3 regions of the Ferdinandcohnia sp. QZ13 genome follow, and region 1 is predicted to be linked to each of the others. Evidence: riboswitches for the same ligand, from Rfam matches in the RefSeq annotation. Region 1 holds a riboswitch; each other region holds the start of a gene.
What was found. A riboswitch is a leader RNA that binds a small molecule or an ion and turns the genes downstream of it on or off. The one in region 1 is predicted to bind lysine.
Positions count from the first base shown of each region.

Region 2: linked by a shared signal. The riboswitch ahead of RGU12_RS16755 (aspartate kinase) and the one ahead of RGU12_RS09750 (transporter substrate-binding domain-containing protein) in region 1 are both predicted to bind lysine.
Region 3: linked by a shared signal. The riboswitch ahead of RGU12_RS18225 (Na+/H+ antiporter NhaC family protein) and the one ahead of RGU12_RS09750 (transporter substrate-binding domain-containing protein) in region 1 are both predicted to bind lysine.

Region 1 is NZ_JAVIVW010000001.1:1,997,969-2,005,640, forward strand. It holds gene RGU12_RS09740 (amino acid ABC transporter ATP-binding protein) at 1-687, opposite strand, end outside; gene RGU12_RS09745 (amino acid ABC transporter permease) at 706-1,452, opposite strand; gene RGU12_RS09750 (transporter substrate-binding domain-containing protein) at 1,517-2,356, opposite strand; lysine riboswitch at 2,458-2,639, opposite strand; gene RGU12_RS09755 (MFS transporter) at 2,761-3,960, opposite strand; gene RGU12_RS09760 (DUF421 domain-containing protein) at 4,263-4,856, shown strand; gene RGU12_RS09765 (hypothetical protein) at 5,030-5,326, shown strand; gene yidC (membrane protein insertase YidC) at 5,349-6,140, shown strand; gene RGU12_RS09775 (hypothetical protein) at 6,214-6,711, opposite strand.
Region 2 is NZ_JAVIVW010000015.1:613,752-621,423, reverse strand. It holds gene trxA (thioredoxin) at 17-331, shown strand; gene uvrC (excinuclease ABC subunit UvrC) at 502-2,274, shown strand; lysine riboswitch at 2,342-2,520, shown strand; gene RGU12_RS16755 (aspartate kinase) at 2,794-4,038, shown strand; gene RGU12_RS16750 (YslB family protein) at 4,128-4,583, opposite strand; gene RGU12_RS16745 (succinate dehydrogenase cytochrome b558 subunit) at 4,969-5,577, shown strand; gene sdhA (succinate dehydrogenase flavoprotein subunit) at 5,650-7,410, shown strand; gene sdhB (succinate dehydrogenase iron-sulfur subunit) at 7,412-7,672, shown strand, end outside.
Region 3 is NZ_JAVIVW010000015.1:895,671-903,342, forward strand. It holds gene RGU12_RS18220 (sodium-dependent transporter) at 1-1,479, opposite strand, end outside; gene RGU12_RS18225 (Na+/H+ antiporter NhaC family protein) at 1,729-3,312, opposite strand; lysine riboswitch at 3,452-3,635, opposite strand; gene yunB (sporulation protein YunB) at 3,728-4,441, opposite strand; gene RGU12_RS18235 (YunC family protein) at 4,613-4,915, opposite strand; gene RGU12_RS18240 (bifunctional metallophosphatase/5'-nucleotidase) at 5,026-6,429, opposite strand; gene RGU12_RS18245 (DUF72 domain-containing protein) at 6,469-7,317, opposite strand; gene RGU12_RS18250 (amidohydrolase family protein) at 7,616-7,672, opposite strand, start outside.

The DNA of each region.
Region 1 (7,672 bases):
GTTATTGAAGATGTGATCTGGTCTTCCTTCTTCTGCAATAACTCCCTTGTCCATAAATACGACTCGATCCGATACTTCTTTTGCAAATTCCATTTCGTGCGTTACGATTAACATCGTTAGACCAGATTCAGCGAGTTCCTTCATGACTTTAAGAACCTCTCCTACCATTTCAGGATCAAGAGCTGATGTTGGTTCATCAAACAACATGACATCTGGTTCCATCGAAAGTGCCCTTGCAATCGCCACGCGTTGCTTTTGTCCACCTGATAATTGCTTTGGCTTGGCGTTAATATATTGATCCATGCCCACAACTTTCAAGTATTTCATTGCTACTCTCTCGGCTTCTTCCTTGGAGCGTTTCAATACTTTCACTTGTCCTACTAGACAGTTACTAAGGACATTATGATTATTAAATAAGTTGAATTGTTGGAAAACCATCCCTAAATGTCTCCGATAGGTAGCCACATCATGATTGTTATCCAATATATTTTTACCATGGTAGATAATTTGCCCACCACTTGGTCTTTCTAATAGATTAATACAACGAAGAAGAGTTGATTTACCAGATCCAGAGGAACCGATGATGGAGACAACTTCTCCTTTATTCACCGAGAAATCAATATCTTTCAATACTTCATGAGTGCCAAAGGATTTGCTTAAATGTTGAATATCAATAATCTTTTCCATATTCTCTCCTCCTTCTTCCTAATGTTGTTGATTGACTTGTACTGGTCGATCGTTCCCAATCATGGTATAGGTATCAGAGCCATCTAATTTTTTTTCAAAGTATAGTAGTATTCTAGTGACAATAAACGTCATCACAAAATAAATCATACATGCTACGAAAAATGATTCAAAATATCTAAAATTATTCCCCGAAATCGACTTTGTAACGAAATATAATTCTGTAACTGAAATCACATTTAAAACAGATGTATCTTTAATATTAATCACAAATTGATTGCCTGTTGCAGGTAAAATATTACGTATAACCTGTGGTAATACAACGTTCCACATCGTTTGGAAATGATTCATTCCGATTGCATGTGCTGCTTCAAACTGTCCCTTATCGATCGATACAATCCCACCACGAACATACTCAGCCATATAAGCGCCTGTATTGATCGATACAACAATAATCGCTGCTACAAAAACATTCATATCTATACCAAATGCTAACGCAGAACCATAATAAATAACCATCGCTTGAACAATCATCGGTGTTCCACGGAAGAATTCAATATAGATGGAGAGGATGGCATTAATGACTTTTAAAAATAGCTTGTTCACTCTACGTTCAGGCATCGGAATGGTACGAATCACCCCTGCGAATAATCCAATCACTGCCCCAAAGATTGTTCCAATAAGAGCAATTAATAGTGTTACACCCGCACCACGAAGGAACATTGGCCAGTTTTCTGTGATAATTCGTATGACCCACTCAAAACTCATCTTTCTTCCTCCTTTACTTTTTAAAACCGACTGTAATTGAGGTACAGCCGGTTTCTAGCATTTTTTATTGTGCTGCTGGTTGATTTTTAATTGCTGAATCCATAATGCTTGTACGTTCTTCTTCAGAGATACCTGCTAAAATTTCATTGATTTTATCTGTTAAGTCACTGCCCTTTTGAAGTCCAACAGCGATTGCCGTATCATCTGGTGATGTTTTAAATCCATCTTCAAACTCTACCATCACAAAGTTCTCATTTGCAGATGAAGCACTAACACCTTCTGGACGCTCTGAAACGTATCCATCAATCATTCCTGATTCAAGAGCTACTCTCATTGCTGGGAAGTTGTCCATCGCTGTTTTCTTCTCAACGCCTTCAATTTGATCGATCACTGAATAATGGAACGTATTTAATTGAGCTGTAATTTTTGCTCCCGTGAAATCTTGGATTGAAGTAGCATTTTCATACTTGCCGCCTTTCTTCACAACCATTACTAGATTTGAAGTATAGTAATTATCCGAAAAGTCGATTGCTTCTTTACGTTCTGCTGTGGGTGACATACCTGCAATAATCGCATCAATTTTCCCTGATGTTAGAGCCGGTACAAGTCCATCCCACTCTGTTTTGACAATCACTAATTCTTTTCCTAATCCTTCAGCCACTTTTTTCGCGATTTCTACATCATATCCGCCTGCATATTCTTGAGACCCTTTAATTTTAACTGCACCGTTAGAATCATCGTTTTGAGTCCAGTTAAATGGCGCATATCCAGCTTCAAGACCAACCCTAAATGTATTCTCCTCTGAAGTTGATCCAGAATCAGAACTACTGCTTGTCCCACACCCTGCTAATAAAAGAATAGTAGAAGCCAATAAAACTGCGAATAATAATAGTTTGTTTCTCATGATGTATTTCCTCCTTTATTGTGAAAAATTTCGACAAAAAAAACGACCTGAGATATACCCAGGTCGCTGTATCGTTTCCCTAAAGTCCTCTCTTTTATCCCAAATGAGATAGCACAACTCAATAAACGGAGGGTTTATTGAGACAGTCCTGCAGCTCTTAACTGCAGACCCAGCATGTAATGACTGAGAATATTACACACTTCGGCGACATTTCCTTCTCCTTAGTATCACTGCTTCTCAAACTCCACTAAAGACTGTTAAATATCGCGCCTCTACCTCACTATGAAAAAGTGAGGCCTTATTCGATTGTTTTTTTATACTACAATAATATCTGTAAATCCGTCAACCCTTAATTACTAGAAATATCTTGCAAACTATGTCGATTGTCTTTTAATAACTCTTTTTTAGGTTAATTCAATCTGCTTTGTTTCTTTCCCAAAAAAGGCAAGTGTAATGACACCAATCACAATACTTATGCAAAACAGTGTAAAAATGAAACTAATGGATTGACCTGAAGAAACAAGTGAGCCTACGAGGAGTGGTCCAAGAATTCCACCGACTCGCCCAATTGCTGCGGCCATACCAGCACCTGTCCCACGAATAACGGCCGGGTATTGTTCTGGCGTGTACGCATATAAAGCCCCCCATGCACCGAGGTTGAAAAATGATAAAAAGATACCTGAAACAATGAGAACTGCAGTCGTTTCTGCCTGCCCGAAAACAAGGGCAGACCCTGCTGTTCCTAGCAAATAAGTAACAAGCACAAACTTTCTCCCCACCCTTTCAATCAGCCAGGCAGCTGTAAAATAACCCGGTAGCTGAGCGAGGGTCATGATTAATACATATTCGAAACTTTGAATCATACTAAATCCTTTCATTACCATAACACTTGGTAACCAAAGGAACATTCCATAGTAAGAAAAAACAACTGTAAACCAGACCATCCAAAGGACGAATGTGGAGCGTGCATATTTCTTCGACCACACATCTTGGACGTTTTGGAAAACCGTACGTTTCTCCACTTTCTTTGGTGAAAACGCTGGAGAGTCTGGAAGATTAAGTCGTAAATAAATCGCATAAAGAGCAGGTACCGCACTAATAATAAGGGCAAGTCGCCAGCCGTATGACGGAATAACAAAATATGAAATAAGTGCTGCAAGGAGCCAACCAAATGCCCAAAAGCTTTCTAGTAGAACAACTACTCTTCCACGCTCTTTCGCCTCCACACTCTCTGATACAAGTGTTGAAGCAACAGGTAATTCTCCACCAAGCCCCATCCCAACAAAAAAGCGAAGTACTAAAAATAAAAAGAGGGAAGTTGTTAATGCGGAAAATCCACTCGCAAGTGAAAACAATAATAAAGTGATAATAAATATATTCTTCCTACCAATCTTATCCGCCCAAAGGCCGAATAGAAGAGCGCCGACAGCCATCCCGATTGAATTTACACTTCCGATCCATCCCATCTGTTCCGGTGTCAAACCCCAATCTGTGTGCAGTGCTGCAATAATAAAAGAAAGCATCCCGACATCCATGGCATCAAACATCCAGCCGAGCCCTGCAATACCAAGGAGCCTCCTCTTTGAAATTGTTTTTTCTGTCATGATTTTTCCTCCTAGTGTCTTGACAGTTGTCATTACCACTTTACTATAATCCGCTTGAATCAAATTGACAAGGGATTTTTTTCTCTCTAGATTTAGTATGAACTTTTTAATTCAAATATATTTTTCACAATAAAATTGATCGTTCGACAAAAATGGTTGACCTATTTTCAAATAGTCATGTTCCTCAACATTTGAATAAATCTAATACATATCCGAGAATTTTCAAGAGATACTAAGGTTAACTATCTATTACATAACTTGAAAGCAGTTATTAAGATTATACATAGGAAAGGAGAATGGACTTGGATATAAGTTTAATTTGGCAGACAATTCTTATTTTTGCTGTGGCAACTATTATTTTAAGAATTGGTGGTAGAAAGTCGATTTCACAGATGACTATTCCCCAAACCGTTATTATGATTGCAATCGGTACACTTCTTATTCAGCCTGTCACCGGAAAAGGACTTTGGACAACGTTTGGTGTAGCAATAATCCTAGTACTAAGTCTAATCATTACTGAATACATTCAATTAAAATTTGATGGTGCCGAAACCGCCATTTCTGGAAAGGCAATCCCTGTAATCGAGAATGGTACCTTACAAGAAAAGAATCTAAGAAAACTCCGACTAACCGTAGATAAGTTAGAAGAACGGCTCAGACAATTAGGAATAAAAGCAATTAATGATGTTGAATTTGCTACACTTGAAACAAGTGGACAATTGGGATATACATTAAAAAAGGAAAAACAACCTGCGACAAAAGAAGATATTCAAAACCTTATTCAATTGATTGAAAAAGGCCATCTAATGGTCGCAAACACCCAAACATCTCAAGACAATATCTTCACTGAAACCATTAATAAAAACCCTTCTAATATACCAAAACAATTACAATAATCAATTGATAATATATGAAAAAAGTCATGAATCTCCATATCATGACTTTTCTTATTTTTATTTTTCCTCCGAAGGAATTTCCTTTTCTTTACTTCCATATTTTTATTTTGTGGGATGATTAGAATTCATGTATAGTAAAAGTATTCGTAAATGAAATTGGAGGTGAAAATCCTTTGTTGATAGATTTTCTTTTATTAGATCCGGAAGTTTATACTCAAATGGCACTTAACGTTAGTGTCTGTATTGGATTAATGTTACTGTTGTTTTCTACACAAAGGGTTCAGTTTGGTTTTAATTCACCTTTATCCAATTTTACAGACACGAAAATAAGTGAATGTAAGAAGTTTGATGGTAATCGAAGTCTTTTAATTCAATACTTTATCACAAGAAGAATTACCAAATCGATTCGAAATAAACGATATACAAGTGATGATTCTGAGAGTTTTGTTTCCTTTTATCTTAACAGTTAAATCTAACTTTTAAGGAGGAAACATGAAAAAGTCTCGTTTTTATACTAAACTAATCATTCTTTTATCCGTACTCACAGCACTTCTTTCTGGATGCGGAATAAATTCAAGTGACAATAATGAAGGTTTTTTTAACAGTGTCTTAGTAAACCCTATCACACAGTTCATAAATTTTATCGCAAATACATTCGATGGTAGTTACGGAGTTGCTATTATTGTTGTAACCATATGCATACGTTTGGTTATGATGCCATCCATGTTAAAACAGTATAAAAATCAATCCGTAATGAAAGAAAAGATGGATATCGTAAAGCCTGAAATGGAAAAAATTCAGAAGAAAATTTCAGCTGAAACTGATCCGAAAAAGAAACAAGAACTTCAACGGGAAATGATGGGCCTTTATCGACAACATGGAATTAACCCACTTAATATGGGGTGTTTGCCATTACTCATTCAAATGCCTATTTTAACTGGACTATATTATGCGATTCGTGGTTCAGCAGAAATCTCGCAACACACCTTTTTATGGTTTAATCTAGGACATCCTGATTTAGTGTTAACGATTATTGCGGGGGTTATTTATTACATTCAATTTAGAATCTCGCAGTTAAATATGTCCCAAAGCCAACAACAACAAATGAAATTTATGGGGTTATTGTCACCGATTATGATTGTTATCATTTCATATAGAGCTCCAGCTGCACTACCACTTTATTGGGCAGTAGGCGGAATCTTCTTGACACTCCAAACACTGATTGGTCATCGGCTTTATCGAAACCAGAAGGTAGGAAAAGTCGTGGAAAATAAACAACTTTAAAAATGAAATAGGACCAGCCTCCTTAAGTAGCAACTTGGGGCTGGTCCTTTCTTGTTTTATAAATCAGTATAAATTAATGGATCTTAAAAAGTAACCTAAGAAAACGATAATACAAAATGGTTAATGACGTAACAAATAAATACACTGGAAAAGAATAAATAGATTTCCATTCCTTGAATGTGAAAACACCGAACACAACAGTAATCCATTCGTATGCCACACTAAATATCGAAAACGCTACTATAAATAAAAAAGTGTAGATGTGCTTTATTTTAAACTTTTCATATATATAAAGGTAAATATAAGCAAATGGACCGTATAGAAGATAGGAAAAAATATCAAACATCTCAAACTTACCACTATCCATTAAATCATATAAATCCAGTGGCGGGCCAGCTAATACATGGTCAGCAATTCTTGCTATTGTTGCAGAAAATAAAACAATTAAGATGATCATACTCAAAGAGAATTTTCTTTTGGGTAAAAAGAATACCGAATAAGAAGTTATGAGGGATATGATGACAAACCATTCATTTTTGCTAAATTCATCAGGTAGCGGAAATAAGTTCATGAAATAATTCCTTCCTTACGAAGTACCAATTTAAATCCTCGTTGAGCAAGTATTGTAATGAACAATATAAGAATCCAAACCATACCTAACATCACTAGATTCCAAGCATGAAATCGGTATACACCATAAAACCTTAATATATAATCACCTATGTACAAGAGAATGAAAAGACACACTAAAAGGGATCCACCTCTATAGAAATTACGTTTTGCTGCCTGCCAAAGGTCGATTAGCCATAAGATTGCTAGCGGAACATTTATTACTGCGTTTAGACGAAAGGCGATTAGATCCTGTAACCTCTTACTAACTTCCCACAATTCAAGGTTTACGCTAATGATCGAAACAAAACTGGTATAGATAAACACCAAAAGAAAAAATACAAATACCAGTTCTAAAATGTTCAAATGCTTCTTGGTAGAAAAAAACGCAATCACCAATAACATGGTCAAACAAAAAGTAAGTGTTAGGGACACAACAAATACCTCCAACCCAATTTTATAGCAAGGCTGTTTTCGTAAACTTTGTTGTTTTTTATATCAATGTATGAAGGGATTAGTAATTATTTTTCCTCCCAGTGATTTCAGCGGATGGTACGAGATCCTCGAAAATGCAGGCATTTTCTTCGTGCGGTGAAGTTTCAAGGAAGCAAACTCAACGTCCTGCGGGAGTAGCGAGCCAAGCAAGACCCCGCAGTGAGGTACGAGCGAGGAGGCTTGCGGATCGCCCGCGGAAAGCGAGTACCAGGAGCGGAAATCACCCTATGTTTTAAAAGCAACAATCTTTTAGAAATAAGCCTATAGCAAAAAACACAATCCTCTAACTATCACAAACTGAATCTTCATAATTGCTATTTCGATAACTTTTGTAATTCATAAACTTGGTTTGTGATTATGGTTCCCAATAACAAAGAAAATATTGTTAGTTACTATGGTTTTTGTAATAGAAACACTTAGTGATTATG
Region 2 (7,672 bases), on a different contig from region 1:
TTTAGGAGGGGTTTAAATGGCTATTACAAACGTAACGGATCAAAATTTTGACACAGAAACAAAAGAAGGTGTAGTATTAGCAGATTTCTGGGCACCTTGGTGTGGACCTTGTAAGATGATTGCTCCAGTATTAGAAGAATTAGATTCTGAAATTGGAGACAAAGTAAAAATCGTAAAGCTTGATGTAGATGACAACCAAGAAACTGCAGCTAAATTTGGCGTAATGAGCATCCCAACTTTACTTGTTTTCAAAAACGGTGAAGTTGTAGATAAAGTTGTTGGTTACCAACCAAAAGAGGCACTAGCTGATAGACTTGCTAACCATTATTAATCCAAAAAAACAGCCGCCAGGCTGTTTTTTGTTTGCTCTTTTTTATTCAAAGGAATTCCTTATTTTTCATCATACAACTTCTCCGTAAAAATGTTACAATATTAGGTACGGCTTAATTAGTGCAAAGGTACAAAGGTACTTTAGATTTTAATACAGATGGAGTGGTGAATATGCACGATCATCTTAAAGAGAAATTAGCAATATTACCGGACCAGCCTGGTTGTTATTTAATGAAAGACAGGCAAGGGACTATTATTTATGTAGGAAAAGCCAAAGTGTTAAAGAACCGAGTTCGGTCTTATTTTACAGGATCGCATGATGGTAAGACATTGAGACTTGTTAATGAGATTGAGGACTTTGAATATATTGTAACATCTTCAAATATTGAAGCTCTCCTATTAGAAATAAACTTAATTAAAAAACATGATCCAAAGTATAATATCATGCTAAAGGATGACAAAACATATCCTTTTATTAAAATTACTGCTGAAAAACATCCTCGTTTGTTGATAACACGAAAGGTGAAGAAGGATAAAGGTAAATATTTTGGTCCGTATCCGAATGTACAAGCAGCAAATGAAACAAAAAAACTATTAGACCGAATTTATCCTTTACGAAAATGTTCAACTCTACCAGATAAAGTTTGCTTGTATTATCATATCGGTCAATGTCTTGCTCCTTGTGTGAACGAAGTTTCTGATGAAACGAATAAAAAAATGGTTGATGACATCATTCGCTTTCTTAATGGTGGGTATAAAGAGATTAAAACGGAATTAACAGAAAAAATGATAAAGGCTTCAGAAGAACTAGATTTTGAGAGAGCGAAAGAATACCGTGATCAAATCGCAAATATTGAAACAACGATGGAAAAACAAAAGATGACCATGACCGATTTTATCGACCGAGATGTATTCGGTTATTCTTATGATAAAGGCTGGATGTGTGTTCAGGTCTTCTTCATTCGACAAGGTAAATTAATAGAGCGGGATGTTTCTTTATTCCCCTTTTATAATGAGCCAGAACAAGATTTCTTAACCTTCCTTGGTCAATTCTATTTGAAAGAAAATCATTTTAAACCAAAAGAAGTGTTACTTCCTAGTTCTATTGACCGTGAGATTGCAGAGCAATTACTAGAGGTAAACGTTCAACAGCCTAGTCGAGGGAAGAAGAAACAACTAGTAGACTTAGCAACGAAAAACGCCAAAATCGCGTTAAAGGAAAAGTTTGCACTTATTGAACGTGATGAAGAAAGGACAATCAAGGCAGTTGAAAACTTAGGGCAACGATTGGGAATATACACACCACATCGAATTGAGGCATTTGATAACTCGAATATCCAAGGAACAGACCCTGTTTCAGCAATGATTGTGTTTACTGATGGAAAACCAGATAAAAAGGAATATAGAAAATATAAAATTAAAACCGTTCAAGGTCCTGATGATTATGAATCAATGCGGGAAGTAGTGCGAAGAAGATATAGTCGCGCACTAAAAGAAAACCTTCCATTGCCTGACTTAATCCTCATTGATGGAGGAAAAGGTCATCTCGCTGCAGTAAGGGACATTTTAGAAAATGAGTTAGGTTTAGAAATCCCGTTAGCAGGACTTGCGAAGGATGATAAGCATAGGACCTCAGAGCTATTGATTGGGGAGCCGCCAGAAATTGTGGAATTACCAAGAAATAGTCAAGAGTTTTATCTTCTCCAACGGATTCAAGATGAAGTTCACCGTTTTGCGATAACATTCCATCGTCAAGTTCGTGGAAAAAGTGCTTTTCAATCAGTGCTCGATGATATTCCTGGTGTCGGTGAAAAACGGAAGAAAGCAATACTAAAGCATTTTGGCTCAATCAAGAGGTTAAAAGAAGCAAGTATTGAGGAAATTCAACAAGCTAATATTCCTCGTCCTACAGCTGAAGCTATCTATGAAAAATTAAAAGAATAGTCGTTGCTATTTTAAAAATACTCTGATATAATCCTAACTAATATAATATTACACTTCATTACGTTGAAGTGATGATAGAGGTGCAAGCTTTATCAGTATGCAATAGGAGGGGGATGAGCCCCTTTGATGATTGCTGAAAGGAAAGTTTGCCGAAGTGAAAAAGGACTCATACCCTTTTTTGCTGGTCTTATGTTTAAGAGACGTAAGATTGTCAAGATGAATTCATCTTGGAGAGCTATCTCACGGTGTGACACGTTGTTTTTACGTATATCACAGCAATGAGATAATCTCATTGCTGTTTTTTTATTTTATTCAACTGAGGTTAAACCTCAGTTGAATAAAATAAGTGCCTCCGGCGGATGCCTCAGATTTTTTAGAGGTAGTTATCGAGCATAAGATCAAAGACTAGGAACGCCACATCCTGTGGCAACGTCTTTGTGACCCACCTCGTGTGGGCCTAAAAATCTGGGCGCAAATACGCCAAGGCGCATTTGATTATTCGAAGGAGAGGGTATAAGCATGGGGATCATCGTTCAAAAGTTTGGAGGCACCTCAGTAGGGTCACCGGATAGAATTAAAAATGTTGCAAATCGCGTTATTCAAGAAGTGCAATCTGGAAACAAAGTTGTAGTAGTAGTTTCAGCAATGGGCAAAACAACGGACCGGCTTGTGCGCTTAGCAAATGAAATTACAAGCTCGCCAAGTAAGCGCGAGATGGATATGTTGTTAAGTACAGGTGAACAAGTAACAATTGCCCTTTTATCAATGGCATTACAGGAGAAGGGGTATGAATCTGTATCCTATACAGGCTGGCAGGCTGGTATTGAAACGGAGGCTATACATAGCAATGCCCGTATTGAAAATATAGAAGTCTCAAGAGTTAACGATAGCTTAAAAGAAGGTAAAATTGTTGTCGTTGCAGGATTCCAGGGAATCAGCAGTTCTGGAGATATCACAACTCTTGGACGGGGTGGGTCTGATACAACAGCAGTTGCACTTGCAGCAGCATTGAGTGCAGACAAATGTGATATCTACACGGATGTAACAGGTGTTTATACGACAGATCCTCGTGTAGTCCCATCTGCACGTAAACTTCATTCAATTTCCTATGATGAAATGCTGGAGCTTGCAAACCTAGGTGCTGGTGTACTTCATCCACGTGCAGTAGAATTTGCAAAAAACTTTGAAATGCCGCTTGAAGTTCGTTCAAGCATAGAGCTAGAAAATGGAACCGTTATTGAGGAGGAAGTTTCAATGGAAAAAAATCTTGTTGTTAGGGGAATTGCTTTTGAAGACCAAATTACAAGGGTAACAGTTTCTGGATTACCAAATGAATTACACACACTTTCAACCATCTTTGGTACACTCGCAAAGAATGGTCTAAACGTAGATATCATCATTCAAAACCAGACAGATGAAAATCATACAAATATTTCATTTTCAGTAAAAACTCAAGATTTACGCGATACACTAGCTGTTTTGGAAAATAATAAGGATTTATTAAAATATGAAAGCATTCAACATGAAGATGGATTAGCGAAGGTATCTATTGTAGGCTCTGGAATGGTTTCAAATCCAGGGGTTGCGGCTGATATGTTCCAGGTGCTTGCACAAGAAAACATTGAAGTGAAAATGGTAAGCACATCTGAAATCAAAGTTTCAACTGTTGTTGATCAAGCAAGTATGGTTCGTGCTGTTGAAGCTCTACATGATTCATTTAATTTAGCTGCTGTTGAAGAAGAAAAAGCAAAAGTAAAACTTTAATTTTTATTTACATAGGGTCGTTCAGAGGAGATTATTAGCCTTTGGGCGCCCTTTTGTATATAAAAAAACTGCACGAATTGTGCAGGATTTTATTCTTCGGTCATATCTTTGTGATCCCATTTCACCGTAAAAATGATACTTTGAGCTCGTCTTTTTTGTTGTTCAAAGCTTTCGGTGATTCGATTTTTCTGTTGTTGAATTTGTTGAGCAAGAAAACCAGATTCAAGTTGAAATGTACAAATATCCTTTCGTTTAAAACGAGAAGACACGATTGCACCATCCAAATGAAATTCTATTGAGTTCTTATCCGAACGCTCTACCTTAAGGTCTCCCCATCCAGCATCATGAAAAAACGAAATAATTTCTTCAATCGTTGGTAAGGGGAATTTACGGGCAAGATTTTTTCCGGCCCAGTATAAAATCTGTGGAGTTTCTTTTCCAAGTAAATCAGGAATTAAAATTTCACGTATGAGTTCATATCCAAAAACAGAAACGGTCTGTTCACTTACACTTACATTTTGTTCATTGATGTTTATGTTCTTCACTGCATTCCCCTCTTTCTCCATTCATTATTATATAACATGAGGGGATAAGAAACACATGAATTTTTTTGTTTCTTTTTGTCATTTGGATTACAAGTCTAGCCTAACAAAAGTGTCTAATTATTATCAGATTCATGAATAAATTGTGGACGTGTTTCCTTGACGCTCTTGCTTTATGGGAGTAAAATGAATTTGTTACATTATACTGATAAAAGAAAATTGTGGCTACATTTGTCTTTTTATCTATGAAAAAAGCATTTTGTAGTTTCCTGCAAGGGTTTTCAATTGTCAGTTTTATTTCGTCCTATTATATAATTTCTGCAGGATGAGGAATGAAAATGAGTGCCGAGAAGGTACGGTTTATTATTAAGGGGGGGTAAATTAAAGTATGGCAGGTAATCGTGAATTTTTTAATCGCAGGCTTCATTCGTTATTAGGTGTAATTCCTGTAGGGGTATTCTTATTGGTACACTTAACAGCGAATAACTTTGCGACAAGAGGAGAAGAAGCATTTAACAGTGCTGCTGGTTTTATGGGAAGTCTTCCGTTTAGAATTTTTCTAGAGGTAGTTATTATTTATCTACCATTAATATTCCATGCGATTTACGGTCTCTATATTGCCTTTACTGCAAAGAACAATGTGAGTAGATACGGTTTCTTCCGTAACTGGATGTTCTTCCTGCAACGCATAACCGGAATCATTACTCTAATTTTTGTAGCATGGCATGTATGGGAAACTCGTATTCAAGCAGCTTTTGGAGCGGAAGTTAACTTTCAAATGATGGAAGATATCTTAAATTCACCAGCGATGCTTATTTTCTATCTTGTTGGTGTAATCTCAACAATTTTCCATTTCTCAAATGGCTTATGGTCATTTGCTGTAAGTTGGGGGCTTACAATAACTCCTCGCTCTCAGCAAATTGCAACATATGTTACAATCATTATTTTTATTGCATTAACTTACGTAGGTGTATCTACAATCTTTGCTTTCGTATAAGAATTAAAATATTAGAACGTTCACGGTTACATTTTACAAGTTGAACGATCTCTTTATTGGGAGTGAGTTACTTTGAGTCAAGGAAAGATTATCGTAGTTGGTGGTGGATTAGCTGGTTTAATGGCTACCATCAAGGCTGCTGAAGAGGGAACACAAGTTGATTTATTTTCACTCGTACCTGTAAAACGTTCTCACTCTGTTTGTGCACAAGGTGGGATTAATGGTGCGGTTAATACAAAAGGTGAAGGGGATTCTCCTTGGATTCACTTCGATGATACAGTATATGGTGGAGACTTCTTAGCTAACCAAAAGCCAGTTAAGGCGATGTGTGAGGCAGCACCAGGAATCATTCACTTAATGGACCGTATGGGAGTTATGTTTAACCGTACACCAGAAGGTTTACTTGATTTCCGTCGATTTGGTGGAACTCAACACCACCGTACTGCATTCGCTGGCGCAACTACTGGTCAACAATTGCTTTATGCATTAGATGAGCAAGTTCGCCGTCATGAAGTAGCAGGGCTTGTAACGAAGTACGAAGGTTGGGAATTCTTGGGAATCGTACAAGATGATGAAGGAATTTGTCGTGGTATTGTCGCACAGAACCTTCAATCTATGGAAATTAAATCATTCCCTGCTGACGCTGTTATCATGGCTTCCGGTGGACCTGGGATCATCTTTGGAAAAACAACGAACTCAGTTATTAACACTGGTTCTGCTGCATCTATTGTGTACCAACAAGGTGCCTATTATGCAAATGGTGAGTTCATTCAAATTCACCCAACTGCAATCCCAGGAGATGACAAACTTCGTCTAATGAGTGAATCTGCTCGTGGTGAAGGTGGTCGCGTATGGACTTACAAAGATGGTAAACCTTGGTATTTCTTAGAGGAAAAATATCCTGCATACGGTAACTTAGTTCCACGTGATATTGCAACACGTGAAATCTTCCATGTATGTGTAGATATGAAGCTAGGTATCAATGGTGAAAACATGGTTTATCTGGATCTATCGCATAAAGATCCAAAGGAACTTGATATTAAATTAGGTGGAATTATTGAAATCTATGAAAAATTCATGGGTGACGATCCACGTAAAGTTCCAATGAAAATCTTCCCAGCTGTTCACTATTCAATGGGTGGATTATGGGTTGATGATCACCAACAAACAAACATCCCTGGATTATTTGCAGCAGGTGAGTGTGATTTTTCACAGCACGGTGCAAACCGCTTAGGTGCAAACTCACTATTATCAGCTATCTATGGTGGTATGGTTGCAGGTCCTAATGCAGTTCATTACATTAATGGACTTAAAAAAGGTACCGATTCTATATCTTCATCTGTATTCGAAAGCCACGAAAAACAAGAGCAAGAAAAATGGGATGACATTATGTCAATGGATGGTACTGAAAATGCATACCTCCTTCACAAAGAGCTCGGTGAATGGATGACAGACAACGTAACAGTTGTTCGATACAATGACAAGCTCTTAAAGACAGACGAGAAAATTCAAGAGCTTATGGAACGTTACAAGAACATTAATATCAATGACACGTCTAAATGGAGTAACCAAGGTGCTACATTTACTCGTCAATTACAAAATATGCTTCAGCTAGCACGTGTAATTACAATTGGTGCATATAACCGTAATGAAAGCCGTGGAGCACACTATAAACCTGAATTCCCTGATCGTAATGACGAGGATTTCTTAAAAACAACGATGGCTAAATTTACTGGGAAGGAATCTGCGCCTGCATTCCATTATGAAGAAGTAGATACTTCATTAATCGCACCACGTAAACGTGACTATTCAAAGAAGAAGGAGGAAAATTAAGATGAGTGAAAAAACAGTTGAATTTCATGTAACTCGTCAGGATACTCCAGATTCTGAACCATATGTTTTAAAATTTAAGGTTCCATACCGTAAGAATATGAACGTTATTTCCGCTTTAATGGAATTTCGTCGTAATCCGGTAGATATAAATGGTAATAAAGTTGCCCCAATTACTTGGGATATGAACTGTTTAGAAGAGGTTTGCGGTGCTTGTTCAATGGTTATCAATGGTAAACCTCGTCAATCTTGTTCAGCACTTATT
Region 3 (7,672 bases), on a different contig from region 1:
TTTTTTGAGCGATACGATTATTCCGAGTACAATGACTCCAACAGCAATAAATGCACCCGGGAAGAGGATGAATGAAGTTACATACCCTTCATAGTTTCCAGAGTCAGTTTCGAATTGTTGAAGAATATTTTGCTTGAATAAGTCAAACATCATATATCCTAATACGACTGGTGTTACAATTCCCAGACAGAACTTCCACCATCCGCCAGCACGCATATCTGAAACGGCATTCGCATGTGCTTGCAATGGATTCATTTGCTTGAAGACCCATGCAATTAGAATAACTTCAACTAATCCTGCAACTGCAATACCGAATTGGTTGATAAAGTAGTCAACAACATCTAGGAAGTATAAGCCCCCATTTGTTGAATACAGGATCGAAATAAGGGATGCTAAACCAGCACCGTATATCACAGATTTATTACGACTAATTTTAAATTTGTCTTGAACTGCGGCAATGAATACCTCACAGATTGAAATAAGGGATGTTAATCCGGCAAATACTAAAGATAAAAAGAATAAAGCTCCGAAAAACTCGCCAAAAGGCATTTGGTTAATAATTTGTGGGAAAACTGCAAATGCTAAACCAACACCTGCGGTTGCCACTTTATCTACAGGTACCCCTGACTGTGCTGCCATGAAACCTAGAGCTGCAAATACACCAATACCCGCTAATAATTCAAATCCTGAGTTTGCAAAACCAGTAATAAATGCGTTGTTCACTACATCGGACTTCTTAGGTAAATAACTTGCATAAGTAATCATAATTGCAAAACCAATTGATAAACTAAAGAAAATATGCCCGTATGCGGCAACCCAAACTTTCCCATCCATGATGGCATCCCAGTTAGGTTGGAAGAATGCATTTAAACCTGCACTTGCTCCTTCGAGTGTTACAGCACGAATTACGATGATTGTAAAGATCACCAATAATGTTGGAATAAAGATTTTATTCGCCTTTTCAATTCCTTTTTTAACACCTTTAAATAGAATAAATAGAGTAATTGCCCAAACAACAACCAATGGTCCAAAAACTCCAAGAACTGGTGCACCGACATCTCCAGGTGTTTCCGCTAAATGCAAGTATTTAGAGAATAGGAAGCCTCCTGTATCCTCACCCCATGCTTTATTAAACGAGAAGAATGTATAGGATATTGCCCATGCGATAATGACTGCATAATAGGTTGCAATGACAAAGGATATGAATACTTGCCACCAACCGAGCCATTCCATCTTCTTATTTAAACGGAAAAATGACAAAGGGGCTGATCCTCTAAATTTTTGTCCAATTGTAAATTCGAGAATTAGGATCGGTATTCCTGCTGTTAAAATGGCAAATAAGTATGGTAGAAAGAAAGCACCTCCTCCATTTTCATAAGCAACATATGGAAATCTCCATATATTACCCAGGCCAATCGCAGAACCGATAGCGGCTAATACGAAGCCTGCCCGCGTCCCCCATTGTGGACGATTATCCATAAAACAAACCTCCCCTTTTCCACTTTAGTCCATTACCGTGGTAGCCCTTTAGCACTAGACTGAAGTTGGAAATTTTAATATATTCAGATTATTGTCTATAATCTATCTATTAGTATAGCCAGTCTTTATTCCCGTGTCAAAAGTTATTTTAAGATTCGATTTATTTTTTATAAAAAAGAGACAAAGGTTCTATTTCCCTTGTCTCATACATATTATTTACATTCACTAAGCAAAAATCGAATAGTATTTTTATGCCTTTTTCATGTTTATTATTGTAATTACAAAGAGAACAAATAATACGACAGTCGTAAGCAATCCTAACATGGTATTGCCAGTTAGACCTAATACGACATAACCAATTGCTGCGAAAACAGCAGAAATGATGGCGTATGGAAGTTGGGTTATCACATGATCAATAAGATGACTGCCTGCACCTGTTGATGAAAGAATGGTTGTATCCGAAATTGGTGAACAGTGATCACCAAATACAGAACCAGCTAATACAGCAGCAAGAGCAGGAAGCATTAAATTGAGGTCTGACGCGGCTACGATATCCCCAGCGATTGGGAGCATCATTCCGAAAGTTCCCCAAGATGTTCCTGTAGCAAATGCCATGATACCTGCTACAACAAATAGGATAACAGGTAAAAAGGCAATATTTATATTAGATTTTTCAACAAGACCAGCCAAATATTTTCCCGTTTCAATCTGCCCAATTAAATCAACAATCACCCATGCAAATAATAAAATATAGACAGCAGGAAGCATTGATTTAATTCCCTCAATGATCCCCTTAGGGAGAAGACTTATACTAACTGCATTTTTTGCATAGACTTGGACAAGGAATAATAGTACGGTGATCATAATTCCAAATAAGCCACCGTATAATAGAGATCCAGTTACATCTGTGTTTTCCAAAATTGAAAAAATCGTTACATTACCTTCTGAAGCTTTATAGCCTGTCCAAAATAAGGAACCGACAGTACCAATAACTAATGCCATGATTGGCCAAACTAAATCTCCTACAGAGCCTTTTTCACTTTGAGGCAATTCTTGTTTTAATTCTCCAAGTACTGGCTTTTGGGGATCCATAACCTCTCCAGTAGTCATTGCTCGATTTTCATGAACCCTCATACTTCCGATATTAATATTAAATACTGCAACCGCAATGACCATTAACATCGCTGATACTACATATAAATTCATGGGGATGATTTGTATAAAAGCTGATAATGGTGAAACTTCAGATATCCCATGTGTTACTAGAATTGGTGCAATGATTGCAATAATATAAGCACCCCAGCTTGAAATCGGTGAGACCACACATATTGGTGCAGATGTTGAATCAATAATATAGGCTAGTTTTGCACGTGAAACCTTGTTCCGATCTGTAATAGGTCTGCTCACTTGTCCAACAGCCAACGCATTAAAGTAATCATCAATAAAAATAATAATACCTAAAACTGCAGCTAACAGCTGTGCACCTGTTCTTGTTTTAACCTTTGTTTGAGCCCATTCACCAAAGGCGCGGCTTCCTCCTGAGATTGAAATGAAGGCCGTGATAATACCTAGTAGGAATAAAAATAAGATAATATATACATTCCATGTATTTAGTGCACCTTCTGAAACAAAGACCGCTTTAAAGCTATTCCAAATGGTGAGAATAATGTTTTGCAGCCACGCACCGATTCCATCATTTAGTAAAATTTTTCCGTGTAGAACGACGGCAGCCGACACAATTCCGACTCCAAGTGAAAGTAGTACTTTCCGAGTTAAGACAACCATAAGAAGAGCAATGATTGGTGGGATAATTGAATAAATAGTTCCTGACATAATATGATCCTCCAAAAAACTTGATAATTCACAGAGGGCTCTTTGTACGTGGTGATAGAGATATTTTATACAAATAAAAAGAGAGTAATGATAGAAAATAACTATCATTACTCCCAGTAATGTTATGTTATCCTCCATCACGATCAGTAGCCCTCCATTATAGATTCGACTCTATAATGACAGTGTTACCCTTTTTCAAGGCAACCCCAACAAAAATAACATTGACAAGTTTATTTTTGCTTCGGCGAAAAATCCTTTCAACTATGATCCTCGTTGTCATCCTCACATAGTATACTCATATATTCCGCACCTCTACCTCATCGATCCGATAAGGTGGTTTATTCATTTTTGATTTCCTTTTGTAGTATAATTCATTACACTCTATAAATCAATTATTCTAATATAGCATTTTTTGTTAATCTGTTGGAATTTCAATAGAAGGTGAAGAATCACTACCATTGTTATAGAATTCAGGAACATCGTGCAATATATTTTGATTGATCACAGGAATAATGGTTTCGATTTCAACCTCGCCTGTTGAAAATGGTAAAATAACCTGCATGGTCACAGTGGCTAATACATTGTATTGAAACCATCCATTATTAATTCCCCACTCATCAATTCTTCCTTGTGGCGTTGTTTCTCCAAAACCGACCATATGAAATCGAATTGGAATTTCCGGACCTAAATTACCTAAGATAGCATTGTTTGATGCTTCACCTAGCGGTACTTTAAAAACAAATCCTGTTTGCCCTGTTGCATCATCTTTTTCAAGTTCTAAATTTGGGTATTCAAGTTTTTGAATGTCACCCTCATTTACATACTTTAAGTATTTTTCAATGTTTCCTAGGGTCTCTGTCGCCATTTTATTAACGATCTGTGTGTTGTAACTAATGACTTTTCCCGTTTCATCTGTTTGGACAATACTTAATTCCTCTTGAACTAATGCTTCCTCATTTATTTGTTGGTTTATCGCATTTTTGATAACAGTAGCAGCAACCTTTTTTGTTTCATTTTCAGCATATGCCATGAGCGCAGGTTCAATTGCTTTATTAATAATAAATAATCCGAGTAACGTCGAGAAGATAAAAAAGACAATGGTTATTAAAATGACGTAACGAAAAGGCAAGGGCCCTTTCCTTCTTGGTTGTAGGCGACGTCTGTATTTTGCCAAAAGAAAATCCCCCCTTACATGCTATATGTATGCAAGTAAGGGAGGATGTACGATAATTATTTTTTTAACAATATTCTGTTTGTAATTGCTTCTTATTTATATTGAATACCTTCTCAGGTGTTTGGTTTAGATCATTTTTAATAAGGCGTCTTTGCCTTTCATTCCTATTGAAATGCCTCTTTTCTCTGCTTCGTATGTGATTGATTCAAGGGGGGCATCCAGTAATTGCTCGATTGAACGAACACCAACTGCCCTACCAGCAATAATGCCTCGATCTTTAAGTTTTTCATTTAATAGTGCAACGTCGAGAGCACCACACATAATGTAGCCATTTTCATTTGTGACTGCCATAAAGTTTGTCTTAGGTAGTTTAACGGTAATGGCTGTAAATTGATGATTATCAATTATGATTGGTGTCATTGAGACCATTCCTAGCACACTCCTTTCCTTACTAATTTATGTATAGAGAAAGGAATTGTGTTAGAAATAGGTACTTGTCATAGACCTATCTTTAACGTACTTCTTTTGGCTAGGATTCTTTAGACCTTTTTACCAATTGATTTTATTTTTTCTGCTAAAAGATCCCTCAAAAATTCTGGCATATAATATTTTTTCTCCTTTGCATCCCTGATGACTGGAAAAAGCAATCCGAATGTAAACATATCAATTGTTGCGATGGAATATGTTTTTTCAGGATCTATCTCTTCACCATTAATTTTTATATTCGTGATATGGTCTACTCCATCTGAGAGCTTTTTAGTTTCGAGTTGAACCCCGTCATACACCATTTTGCCCATTACCTTTCCACGAAAGCCTAGACCTTTAATTCTAAGGTTTTCCATTTCATCTGTATTGGCCTGCAAAATGATTTCCTTCAGTTCATCACCTTTTACCCATACCTTACAAGGATTGATTGGATGTGGGCAGATTCGATGTAGGTCTTCTCTTGTTACTTTTCCGACTGGAAGCGAATCAAGCAATAGGCCAGCATTAACCATTGATAAATCTCCATCACACCATTCACGGAGCACTTCGGCTAAAAGTTTAGAAAATGACGTTTCAGCAAACCAATTGCTTAGTAATGGTTCGTCAATTACCGCGATAACATCATCTTTTAAAAGTTGAGTACTTTCCAATAAATAGTGTGAAAGGATTTCATTCGTTTTTTTGCTGTCTGGAAGCGATTTTGTTGGGATTACATTTGCTGTACTTTCAATAAGCTTTTTTTGTTCTGTATCAATTTTAAGTGTGACATGACCGATGTAATTCCCATATTTTTGTGCACAGCATAGCAATGTATTGTTAATTCGTTTTCCGTTTTCTAAAAGGTGATGGGTATGCCCACCAAGTAGAACGTCAACTTCTGGGAAGCGGCTTGCAATTTGTTCATCTTCATTAATCCCTAAATGAGACAATAACAGAATCATATCTGTCTGATCTTTTAGTTCATCAAGTGTTTCCCTTAAAACTACAAGTGCGTCTTTTATATTCCAGCCAAGCAGCTTATATAAACCAATATAATGAACCGTTAAACCAATCATTCCAATTTTAAAACCGCTTGGTAAGACGTAGATATCATAGGGACGAGCCCAATTTGGAAGCCTTCCGTTTTGGTCAAAAAGATTTGCAAGCAATACCTTAAATTCAGCTTCTTCATATAAAGAATCAAGATGTTCATAGGACATTGTAATTCCCTCATTGTTGCCGATGGTTGCATAATCGTATTGTAGCTGGTTTAAAAGCTTAACATTCGTTTTTCCATAGGAAGCCTCTGAAATCGGGTGAAAGCGATCGATATGGTCTCCGATATCCATTAATAACATTTCTTCATTGTTTTGTTGGTGAAGCTGTCTCATTTCTGTTATATATTTTGTGATTTTCGGCCATCGATCAAAATGGCTATGGAGATCGTTTGTATGATAAATATGTACTGTTTCAATCAATCCTCTCACCTCCTTTAAAAACCTGGTTAAATATTCGTATTAACTAAAAAAGTCTAATTGCCGTGGGGCAAGACCTAGGTATTCGATTCCGAGCATATCAATAAACTGTTTGGCATTGTCAGCTGCATCTCCACCTGAGTTATTATTAAATAACACATAAATGGTTTCACTTTCTTTGTTAAGTTGTTGTATGTGATCAACCCATTCTTCTAGCTCTTTCTTATTATACTTGTATAAGTACCTGACATCACGCCAATTGCCTTCGTTCGGCTTAGTCCATCCGTGAACATTACGACCATGGAAACGCACAAGTGTTTTCTGTTGATTTGTTGGGTGAAGGACCAGTGGAATCGAACCAGAGCCAGCCTGTGGTTCATCACATATACTATGGATCCACCCTTCTTGTTTCATAAACGATAAGGTTTGATCATGTAGCTGTGGTGAGAACCAAGATTGATGGCGAAATTCAAGAGCAACTGGGATATCTCCCATTTGTTGCTTACACCACCGCAGATAGTCCACATTTTCACGTTTACAATCATACCATGGTGGAAATTGAAATAAAACCATAGCGAGCTTGTCCGCTTGCTGATACGGTTCAAGTGACAAATGAAAGGCATCAAACATGTCATTTCTTGATTCAAATGGAATTTCGCCACGCTGATGGCCTGTCATCCCCTGATAGGCCTTTACAATAAATTGAAAGGAATCTGGTGTCTCTTTTACCCACCTTTCTACGTTCCGTTTAGGCTGTATCGCGTAGAAGGACGCATCCACCTCGACGATTGGAAAATGACCAGCATATTCCTTAAGTTTATCCCTTGGCGAGGTCCCTGCAGCATATAGGCTATCATGATCTCCCCATCCAGTTACACCAATGTAGATCATGGGTTCACCTCCATTATTCTTATATAATCAGCAACTATATCATATATTTTAACACTTAGAGGAAGTTTGTTAATACAACTCAGATCGCTTTTGGGCACCATGACCAAATCTACTAAAATATAAAATGCACCATACGGTTTCGTCCGCATGGTGCATTTCAAGCTAATACTTTCATTATATAAAAACCTTAGATTTCATGTAAGGAAAACTAGCGTTGTGTTAAATCAAATCAATAGCACTTCTGCTTACAATTAACAGCACAGGTCCTGCTAGTACATGATCTACCCTCGTTTTACAATCAATTTTTTACCAATTTGTTTAATCCAAGAAAATCCAATGCGTTTTGTCCAAGCAT